Regions from separate parts of the Arthrobacter sp. NPDC055138 genome, predicted to be linked through region 3. Evidence: predicted binding sites of a transcription regulator. Region 3 holds the regulator's gene; each other region holds the start of a gene.

Region 1 (3,276 bases), on a different contig from region 3:
TTCACCCAGGGCTCCTCGCAGGCCACCGGCAAAGCCACCGACATGATGATCTCCGGCGACGGCTTCTTCGTCACCAGCAAGGGCGGCGAACAGTTCTACACCCGCGCCGGCGCATTTGAACTGGACTCGAACGGCAATCTCGTTTCGCCGGATGGTGCGATCTTGCAGGGCTGGATGGCTACCGGCGGAGTTATCACAACGGGCGGTCCCGTCACCGCCATTGATCTGTCCCCGGATGCCATCTCTCCCGCCAAAGAGACAACCTCAGCCGTGATGGCTGGCAACTTGCCCTCCGATGCTGCCGACGGAACTGAGATGTTTCGCGACGTCGAGGTCTTTTCCGAAGACGGCACAAAGGGCACTTTGCAGCTGAAGTTCACCAAGGAACCCGGTTCGTCCTGGACCGTGACAGACGGGACTGCCACCGCGACCTTGACGTTCGGAGCGGACGGCAAGCCCACGGCGGCTTCCGATACATCGTTGGCTGGCGGCATCCCCGTAAATCTGGCTGCCATCACCGGTTACGCCGGGCTGAGCACGGTGGCCTTCGACAGCCAGAACGGCCACGCAGCCGGTTCGCTGGAGTCCTTCACCATGTCGCCGGATGGCACTCTGGTGGGATCTTTCAGCAACGGTGCCCAGGCCATCGTTGCCCAGGTCGCCCTCGCTAACTTCACCAACCCTGGCGGCCTCGAAAAGGCGGGCTCGTCGTCGTACCGCGTCACGGCGAACTCCGGCCAAGTTGAGTTGGGCACTGCTGGCAGCGGTGGCCTCGGCACTCTGTCCGGCGGCTCGCTGGAAATGTCCAACGTGGACCTCTCCCAAGAGTTCACCAACCTGATCGTTGCGCAGCGTGGCTTCCAGGCCAACGCGCGTATCATCACCACCTCCGACGAAGTGCTGCAGGAACTGACGAACCTGAAGCGCTAAGTTTTCGGAGGCCACAAGCCACCACCGAAGTGCAGCTGCCCGACCGTTCGCGGGCAGCTGCAGCGGCCGTCTGCACCGTTCGCAGGCGGCCGCTTTTTCTTGCCAGCGCGTTGTAATCCTCCGCCTGCCGATTCCCCTTTCGGCCCCCACTATCCCTACACATTGGGCTGTTTCGATAGTGGTTCGAATGTGTGTGCGAATAAAATTGTGGTATGGCGCTTGCACCGTTGGACCGGACCGGGGAGATGGAGGAAGCTCTCTCCGGGGTGCGCGCGGTGCTGCAGGATGTCGCCGCATGCTTCACCGCCGGATCCGGTTCGCTGAGCGCGCGGGAACTGGCCAACACGGTAGCGGCGGTCGAGGACGTTTCAAAGGTTGTGGAGTTCCTGCAGGCCGTAGGAGCCCAGGCGGTGGAGCGTGCGGACATCGCTTCGAACGGGGAAACCGCGGCCAGGCCCGGCGCCTGTGCGGACGCGCCTGATGCCTCCGGTGCCGCGGGGTGGGCGGACCCGGCTGCCTCCATCGCCGGCCCCGGAAACAGCGCCGGCGGCGCTCTCGACAACGCCCAAAGCCTTGAGCCAGCGGGGTCGGGCGGCGCGGGTCCGAAACAGCAACAGAGCCGGCGTAAGACCGAGTTCCGGAACAACGCCGAATATCTGCGCTCCCGGCTGGGGATCGGCATCGTCGAAGCGCGGCGACGGCTGCGGGTCGGAGCCGTGGTGACCGCGCAGGTGCGGTTCGACGGTGAACCCGGCGCCCCGGCGCTGCCGATGCTGGCTGAGGCGATGGCCGCCGGCGAAATCAGCGCAAACGCCGCGGCCCTGGTCACCGATTCAATCGGACGGGCCCGCCCCGCCGCCGATCCCACGACGCTGGAGGTGATGGAAGCGTCGCTGGTCCGGCAGGCTGCCGAGAGCGACGCCGACACGCTGGCGATGGTCGCGAAGACCTGGGAAACAGCGGTCGATCAGGACGGTGCCGAGCCCTCGGAAGACGAGCTGCGGTCCCGCCAAGGCATGTTCTACCGCGGACGCCGGCGCGGCTTGCACCAGTTCGTCATCAACACCACCGACGACCAGTACGAAGCCCTCGCCACTGTGATGAACAGCGCCGCGAACCCACGCATCCGATCCGACGCCATCGAAACCGCCGTGGAACAGGCTGAGGCCAACAGCAGGAGCGAACGTGCGCCGTCCGGAACGGGCGGCAACTACGCCGGCGCCGCTGGAGCGACGGATAAAGGCGGGGCCGGTACCCACGACCACGTCGCCAGCACCGCCGGAACCACTGAGTTCGACGCGCCCAGCGTTGAGGGCGGTTGCTCAGGCGAAATCCCAGCGGGCACCGCGAAGGGCAACACCGGGCTGGCCGACGAGGAGGATCGTGCGTCTGCGGAACACAGCCACGGCGACGTCGATCCAGCGGTCGTCGAGGCAATGGAAAGCTTCACCAGAGCACAGAAGCTTCTGGCCGGTCTGGTCGGTGCCTGTCGGATCGCCCTGAACACCGGCCAACTCCCGGAGTCCGGCGGACACCGCACCCAAGTCATGGTCACCGCCGGCTACGAACAGCTGGCCGGATTGCTCTCTGGCGGCGGAAGCGCCGTGTTCAACGGCCCGATCTCGGCCAAAACCGCGCGCCGAATGGCCTGCGATGCAGAGATCATCCCCGCCATCCTCGGCTCAAAGGGGGAGGTCATGGATTTGGGCCGGTCGCAACGGTTCTTCAACCGCGCGATCCGCCGCGCACTGCTCATCCGGGACAAAGGCTGCGCCTTCCCGGGATGCACCATGCCCGCACTCTGGACCGAAGCCCACCACATCGTGCCCTGGTGGGCCGGCGGCCGCACCGACGTCAACAACGGAGTCTGCCTCTGCAGCCTCCACCACGACCTGATCGAGCAAGGCAATTGGGAAATCAACGTGCTCAAAGGGATCCCGTGGTTCATCCCGCCCGACTACATCGACCCCGGACGCCACCCGCTGCGAAACACGTACTGGCAGACCCACATCCCGCCCCAGCCCCTCCGGAAGTCGCGGCAGACGCTGATCCCGCCTGTCAGCGCGGGGTGACACATCTGACAACCAGCCCACTTAGCTAACCGCGGGGCGTGCGCGGCCGAAGGTAGTAGTTAGCGGCTCACCGGAGCCCTCGAGAAACCTGGGATGGGCTGATGATCGTAGTAACGCGGCTGAATGACAGCCAGTTTGCGGTCAACCCTGACCTGATTGAGCGCATCCATGCCAACCCGGACACCACGTTGGTAATGGTGGACGGTGCCAAGTACATCGTCACCGAGACGATGAGCCAGGTCATCGAGATGATCGCCAGTTACCGCGCCTACGT
Region 2 (3,276 bases), on a different contig from region 3:
GCAGGAAACGGTCGGTGATGTACCGCGAGGACATCTCGACGGCGGCCCGGATGGCTCCGTCGGTGTAGATCACCTGGTGGTGCTCCTCGTAGCGGTCCTTCAGCCCGGCCAGGATCTTCACGGCATCCTCGATCGAGGGTTCGCCCACCGTCACCGGCTGGAACCGGCGCTCCAAGGCCGGATCCTTTTCCACCGTGCGGTATTCGCCCAGTGTGGTGGCGCCGACCAGGTGCAGCTCGCCGCGGGCCAGCCGGGGCTTGAGGATGTTGCCGGCATCCATTCCGCCCTCGCCGCCACCGCCGGCGCCGACCACGGTGTGCAGTTCGTCGATGAAGACGATCAGCTCGCCGCTGGCTGCGCTGATCTCGTCCATGGTCTTGGTCAGGCGTTCCTCGAAGTCGCCGCGGTATTTGGTGCCGGCCAGCATGCCGGGCAGGTCCAGCGACACCACGCGCTTGCCGCGCAGTTGCTCCGGGACGTCGCCGTCCACGATCGCCTGGGCCAGTCCTTCCACGATGGCGGTCTTGCCGACCCCGGCCTCGCCGATCAGCACCGGGTTGTTCTTGGTGCGGCGGGCCAGGATCTCGATGGTCTGCGCGATCTCGTCGGCGCGGCCGATCACCGGGTCCAGGTGGTTCTCGCGGGCCCGGGCGGTCAGGTCAAGGCCGAACTGGTCCAGCATGGGCGTGGCGGAGTTGGGGCTTGGCGCCTGCCCGGTGGCGGCGCCGCCCGGGTGGCTTTGGGCCGCCTGGGTCTGCGCCTGGGCCGCTTCCGCGGCATTGGCCTGCTGCAGCGCCTGCGGGGTGACCCCGGCGTCGGCCAAGATCTGGCCGGCAGCGGTTTCCTGGTTGAGGACGAACGCGGCGAAGAGGTGCTCCGGGTCAATGTAGGTGGAGCCAAAGGCGCGGGCCACCTGGTGCGCATCCAGCAGGGCGCGCTGGGCCGAGGGCGTCAGGGACGCCGCCTCGCTGATGGGATCGGCCTTTTCCGGCAGGCGCTGCTCGGCGGCGCTGACAATGTCCTGCGGACCGGTGCCGGTGAGCTTGATCTGGCCGGCAGCCGGTTCCTGTTCGGCCATGACGCGCAGAATATGCAGCGCATCCACTTCCGTGTGGCCGAGTCCAGCGGCAAATGCGGCCGCCTGCGCCAGCACCTCGTGAGTACGGCGGCTGAGCAGCCGGGTGAGATCGACCGTGCGGCGGGACTGCGCCGCGCGCTGGCCCTGCAGGTAGCGGACCAGGAAATCGTCGAATGATCCGTTGCCGGATGCGGGTCCGAAGAACAGTGGCATTGATGATCCTCCTGTGGAGTTGAGTGCCTTCGACTCATGTTAACGCTTCGTACTCAAGAATATTCCAAACGATTCGTAAACTTGAGTCAAGGTGACTCACTCTCGACGATCATCGAAACGGCAGCCTGACCACGTTGCCCGGTGCTAACCTTGTCTTCGAAGGTTTGTTCGAAGATGGGGGCTTGTCATGTTCGGTCTGGAGCGGCCCTCCGGCGCGTCGGCCGGCCCTGAGCTGGGGGACGGGACACCCGAGGACGCGCGTGGTTTTCCCTCCCCGGCACGGGATTATTTCCACGGCGGCATCGACCTGAACCGGCATCTGATCCGGGACCGGACTAGTACCTTCGTGATGCGGGTGGCCGGTAACTCGATGGCAGCGGCCGGGATCTGTGACGGCGATGAGCTGATCGTGGACCGATCGCTGGAGCCACGCGACGGATCGGTGGTCATCGCGGTGCTGGACGGGGAGCTGGTGGTGCGGCGCCTGCACTTGGGCGCCGACGGTGTGCGCCTTCAGACCGACGACGGCGGTGTCCCCACCGAGGTGGGCGAACTTGGCGACTTGAGCATTTGGGGCGTGGCCACGCGCTGCCTGCACCATGTCTAGCCACGGACCCGCCGAATCACAGCAGCTCCGTGAACGGATCGCGCTGGTGGACGTCAACAACTTCTACGTCTCCTGCGAGCGGGTGTTCGACCCGTCGCTCGAGGGACGCCCCGTCGTCGTGCTGTCCAACAACGACGGCTGCGTGGTGGCGCGCTCCGAGGAAGCCAAACAGCTGGGGCTGAAGACCGGCACTCCGTGGTTCCAGGTGGCGCCCCGCGCCAAGGCCTGGGGGTTGGTGGCGAAATCCAGCAATTACGAGCTCTACGGAGACCTCAGCGCCCGGGTGATGGAAGTGCTGGGCCGGTTCGGGGCTTGGCAGGAGGTCTACTCGATCGATGAGTCGTTCCTGGGCTTGCCCGGGGATGAGGCGCAGTTGCGGGAGACAGCGGCCCGGATCCGTGCCGCCGTGGTCAGGCAGGTGGGGGTTCCGGTCTCCGTCGGCGTGGCCGGGACCAAGACGCTGGCCAAGTTCGCCAACCACATTGCCAAACGGAATCCACAGATGGCGGGTGTCTGCTCGCTCGGGTCGATGCCGGGACCGGACATCGAATGGATCCAGTCGCGCGTTCCCGTGACCGGGCTCTGGGGTGTGGGCGGGCGGACCGGGAAACGGCTGAATGCCATCGGGATCGAGTCGATCGCCGATTTGAAGGCCGCGGATCCACAACTGATCCGCAAGAAGTTCTCCGTGGTGCTGCAGCGGACGGTGCTGGAACTGAATGGCACGGCCTGCATTCCGCATACCGAGGAACGGGCCGACAAGCAGCAGATCATGTTCTCGCGCAGCTTCTCCACGCCGGTGACCACGCTGGAGGAGATGGACCAGGTGATGGCTGTCTACGCCCAGCGCGGTGCGGCCCGGATGGCTGCCGAGGGGCTGCGCGCCTCGGTGCTGACGGTGACGGCCGGTACCAGCAGGTTCGCCGGGGGAGAGGCATCGTTTCCCGCAGCCAGCGTCCACCTCCCGGCACCCACGCAGGATCCGATTCAGCTGACCAAGGCCGCGGTGGCCGCGATGCGCGGCTGCCTCATTCCCGGCGCGCACTATGTCCGGGCAGGCGTACTGCTGTCCGGGCTGGAACCGGCGGCCGGACAGGATGCCTTCGACCCGTTCGTCAGCGACCTGGACCAGCGGAACATCGGCGACTTGCTCGGTGCCGTCCGGTCCAAGTTCGGCGAAGCCGCCATCGGGCTTGGCCAAGGCGGGCTGGCGGCGCCGGCGGCGTGGTCCATGAAACGCGAATTCTCCTCGCCGCGCTACACCACCGAGTGGTCAGAGCTTCCGGTGGTTAAGGCCTAGGCATCAGCTGCCGGAGGCGGAGTCTAGCCGCAGCGGCGGTACTCGGGTGTGGCAGATGCTTTCGAACGCGGTGGAGTC
Region 3 (3,276 bases):
ATCAACGCCTTTGAGGGCGTGGCCGTGCTTCCGGACTACGACGTGGTGGTGATTGACGAAGCCCACGAATTGCAGGACCGCGTCACCAGCGCCGTGGCGGGGCAGCTGTCGGCTGCCATGGTCCGCACTGCGGCTTCGACCGCGCGCAAGCACACCGGGATCAGCGTGGAGCCGCTGAACTCGGCTGCCGGCGCCCTGGAGGACGTACTGGAGCCGTTGCCGAGCGGATTGTTGGCCTCCGGCCTGCGCGAGGAGCAGGAGTTGGTCCTCGCGCAGCTGCGGGAGGCGGCCCGCGCAGCGCTATCCGATTCCAAGCCCGAGGGGTCCGCGGCGGCAGACGGCGGGAGGCAGATGGCCCGATCCCGTCTTTCCTCGGTGCTGGAGATGGCCGAACGGCTGCTTTCGGCGGCAGATTCCCGCGAGGTCATTTGGGCGACCCGTCCCAGCACCTTCGGCGAGACCGGCGACTATATCGCCAACGACGACCAGCCGGCTACGCTCAACGTCGCCCCGTTGTCTGTTGCCTCCAGGCTGCGTGAAGGGCTCTTCGACGAACATACGGTGGTGCTGACCTCCGCCACGCTGTCGGTGGGGGGCACCTTCGACGCCGTTGCCGGTTCGCTCGGATTGTTGGGGGCCGGTGCCCCAGCGTACTCAAGCGCCGACGTGGGCAGTCCCTTCGATTACCCCCGCCAGGGTGTGCTGTATGTGGCATCGCATCTGCCCAAGCCGGGCCGTGGCACCAGCAGCGAGCAGCTCGACGAACTCGAGGAGCTGCTGCGCGCCTCACGCGGCGGGGCCCTCGGATTGTTCTCCTCGCGTCGCGCGGCAGAAGAAGCTGCCGCCGAAATGCGTCAGCGCACCGAACTGACCATCCTGTGCCAGGGCGAATCATCAATGGGGGCGCTGGTCCGCCAATTCGCCGATGAACCGGACACCTGCCTGTTCGGCACGATGACTCTGTGGCAGGGAGTCGATGTTCCGGGCGAGGCATGCCGGTTGGTGGTCATCGACCGAATTCCGTTCCCGCGGCCGGACGACCCGCTGACCACTGCCCGGACCCGGTCGGTAGCTCAGGCCGGCGGCAATGGTTTCATGACGGTCTCGGCCACCCACGCAGCAGTGCGGCTGGCCCAGGGCGCTGGCCGCTTGATTCGCGCATCCAATGACAAGGGGGTTGTGGCCGTGTTGGATTCCCGTCTGGCCACCGCCCGCTACGGAAATTTCCTCCGCAGTGCCCTGCCGCCGTTTTGGAGCACGAAGGATGGCGCCATCGCCCGCCAGGTCCTGGAGCGGCTGGCGGCCGCCGCCGCCTGAACCGGCGGCCGCCAGAACCATCCGGGTCCGCCGCCGAATGGGCAGGCTGCATCGGCTGAAGGAGCGGTGGCGGAGCAGTCAGAGCGCCCGCATCACGGAGACAACCTTGCCCATGATGGTTGCGTGGTCGCCCAGAATCGGTTCATAGCGCGTGTTCTGCGGCAGCAACCAGGTGTGCCCGTCTCGCTGCCGGAAGGTTTTTACCGTTGCCTCTTCGTCGAGCAGCGCCGCAACAATGTCGCCGTTCTCTGCGGTGTGCTGCTGCCGAACCACCACCCAGTCGCCATCGCAAATGGCAGCATCGATCATCGAATCGCCGGAAACCTTCAGCATGAACAACTCGCCGTGCCCCACCAGCTGCCGGGGCAGCGGCATGACGTCCTCGACCGCCTGGTCTGCCAGGATCGGTCCGCCGGCGGCGATCCGTCCCACCAGCGGCACCATGGCCGTATCGGATGACGTGGTGAGTTCGGCCACCGCGACGCCACTGGAGCTGCGCAGCTGCTGCGGCTCGTCCACGCCCACGATTTCCACGCCGCCCTGTTCAAGCGTCAGCGGAGTGAGGATCTCCATGGCCCGGGGACGCTTCGGGTCCCGCCGGATGTAGCCCATCTTCTCCAGTTGGGCCAGTTGATGGGTGACGCTGGACAGGCTTGCCAAGCCGACGAGGTCGCCGATCTCGCGCATCGACGGCGGGTACCCGTGGGCAATAACGGAGCGCTGGATGGTTTCCAGGATCTTCTTTTGCCGCGGCGTCAGGCTGCGTCCGACCTTGACAGGGCGGCCTCGTCGCCGCGCTCCGGCAGTGGTGGTGGTCTCTTCGGACATATCCGGCCCCGGTCTTCCCATGATGGTCCAGGTGCCGGGTCTGGCTGATGCGGAACCGGCACTCGGATTGCTGTCTCGACTGTTTTGTCAGTGGCGGCTGATGCACTGCAATTCACAGCCGCTCATGCCATCAACGCTAGGCGAGGCGGTGAGGAATTTCAAACATTTGTTCGACTGAGTCTCGACAATAGTCGATCACCAGTGCTAAAACTGTAGAAGACGCATTCGAAGATGCGTTCGAATGCGGTGGTTCGATGATCGAAACCAGTCGAAATAGATCGAAATCGGAAAGGTGGCACCATGTCCGCCCAGCTCGCACCGCAGTCCGCAGACTTCCGCGCCAACGCCCCCCTCCGGCTTACCCGCCGGGGCCGTTTGCTGCTGATTGGCCTGCCGCTCATGCTTGCCGCGGCCGTCGCGCTCACCCTGGTCGGCTTCTTCACCGCACCGGCAATGGCCGCTGCCGGAGGGTTGGGGCCGGGGCCGGCCGTTACCGTCACTGTCGGCAGCGGCCAGACGCTCTGGGATGTGGCGGTGCTGTCCGCCCCCGACCGCAACCCGCATGATGTCATCTTCGAGATCGCGCAATTGAACGGCCTGGACGGGGACATCGTCCATTCCGGCCAGCAGTTGCTGGTGCCGTCAGCGCATTGAGGCAACCGTAATATGAGCCGCTTCGGCCCGCCCGATTCCTGCCCCGGGCGGGCCGAAGCTTAAGCTGGATCGGTGAGTGAGCAGTTAGAACGCCTGAACCGTCTGCCGTTGCGGGGTAATCTCCGGGGCCTGGAGCCATATGGTGCCCCCCAATTGGACGTGCCCATCCTGCTGAATGTCAACGAAAACACCCACGGCTTGCCGGAGACGGTGCATCAAGCCATCGTCTCGGCCGTCAGCGCCGCAGCGGCCGGTTTGAACAGGTATCCGGACCGCGAGTTTACCGAGCTTCGGACGGCGCTGTCCCTCTATCTGGGACACGGCCTCACGGCAGAGAACATCTGGGCGGCCAACGGTTCGAATGAAGTGCTGCAGCAAATCCTTCAGGCCTTCGGCGGGCCGGGCCGGACCTTGTTGAGCTTCCCGCCCACGTATTCCATGTACCCGCTGCTGGCCAGCGGGACGGACACCGAGTAT

The links. Region 3 encodes LexA, which represses DNA repair genes until DNA is damaged. Its sites were predicted from a motif close to TCGAACANNTGTTCGA; they were not measured.
Region 1: ACWF5H_RS16870 (DUF222 domain-containing protein) is a predicted target of LexA. The motif match lies at 1,114-1,129, and genes of this name have one in related genera.
Region 2: ACWF5H_RS12260 (LexA family protein) is a predicted target of LexA. The motif match lies at 1,448-1,463, and genes of this name have one in related genera.

The regions. Positions count from the first base shown of each region.
Region 1 covers NZ_JBSGTH010000007.1:106,708-109,983, forward strand. Annotated here, with positions in the region: gene ACWF5H_RS16865 (flagellar hook protein FlgE) at 1-930, shown strand, start outside; gene ACWF5H_RS16870 (DUF222 domain-containing protein) at 1,143-3,002, shown strand; gene ACWF5H_RS16875 (flagellar FlbD family protein) at 3,104-3,276, shown strand, end outside.
Region 2 covers NZ_JBSGTH010000004.1:354,817-358,092, forward strand. Annotated here, with positions in the region: gene ACWF5H_RS12255 (ATP-dependent Clp protease ATP-binding subunit) at 1-1,291, opposite strand, end outside; gene ACWF5H_RS12260 (LexA family protein) at 1,488-1,898, shown strand; gene ACWF5H_RS12265 (Y-family DNA polymerase) at 1,891-3,198, shown strand; gene ACWF5H_RS12270 (hypothetical protein) at 3,202-3,276, opposite strand, start outside.
Region 3 covers NZ_JBSGTH010000006.1:33,448-36,723, reverse strand. Annotated here, with positions in the region: gene ACWF5H_RS15105 (ATP-dependent DNA helicase) at 1-1,317, shown strand, start outside; gene lexA (transcriptional repressor LexA) at 1,396-2,145, opposite strand; gene ACWF5H_RS15095 (LysM peptidoglycan-binding domain-containing protein) at 2,446-2,799, shown strand; gene ACWF5H_RS15090 (histidinol-phosphate transaminase) at 2,872-3,276, shown strand, end outside.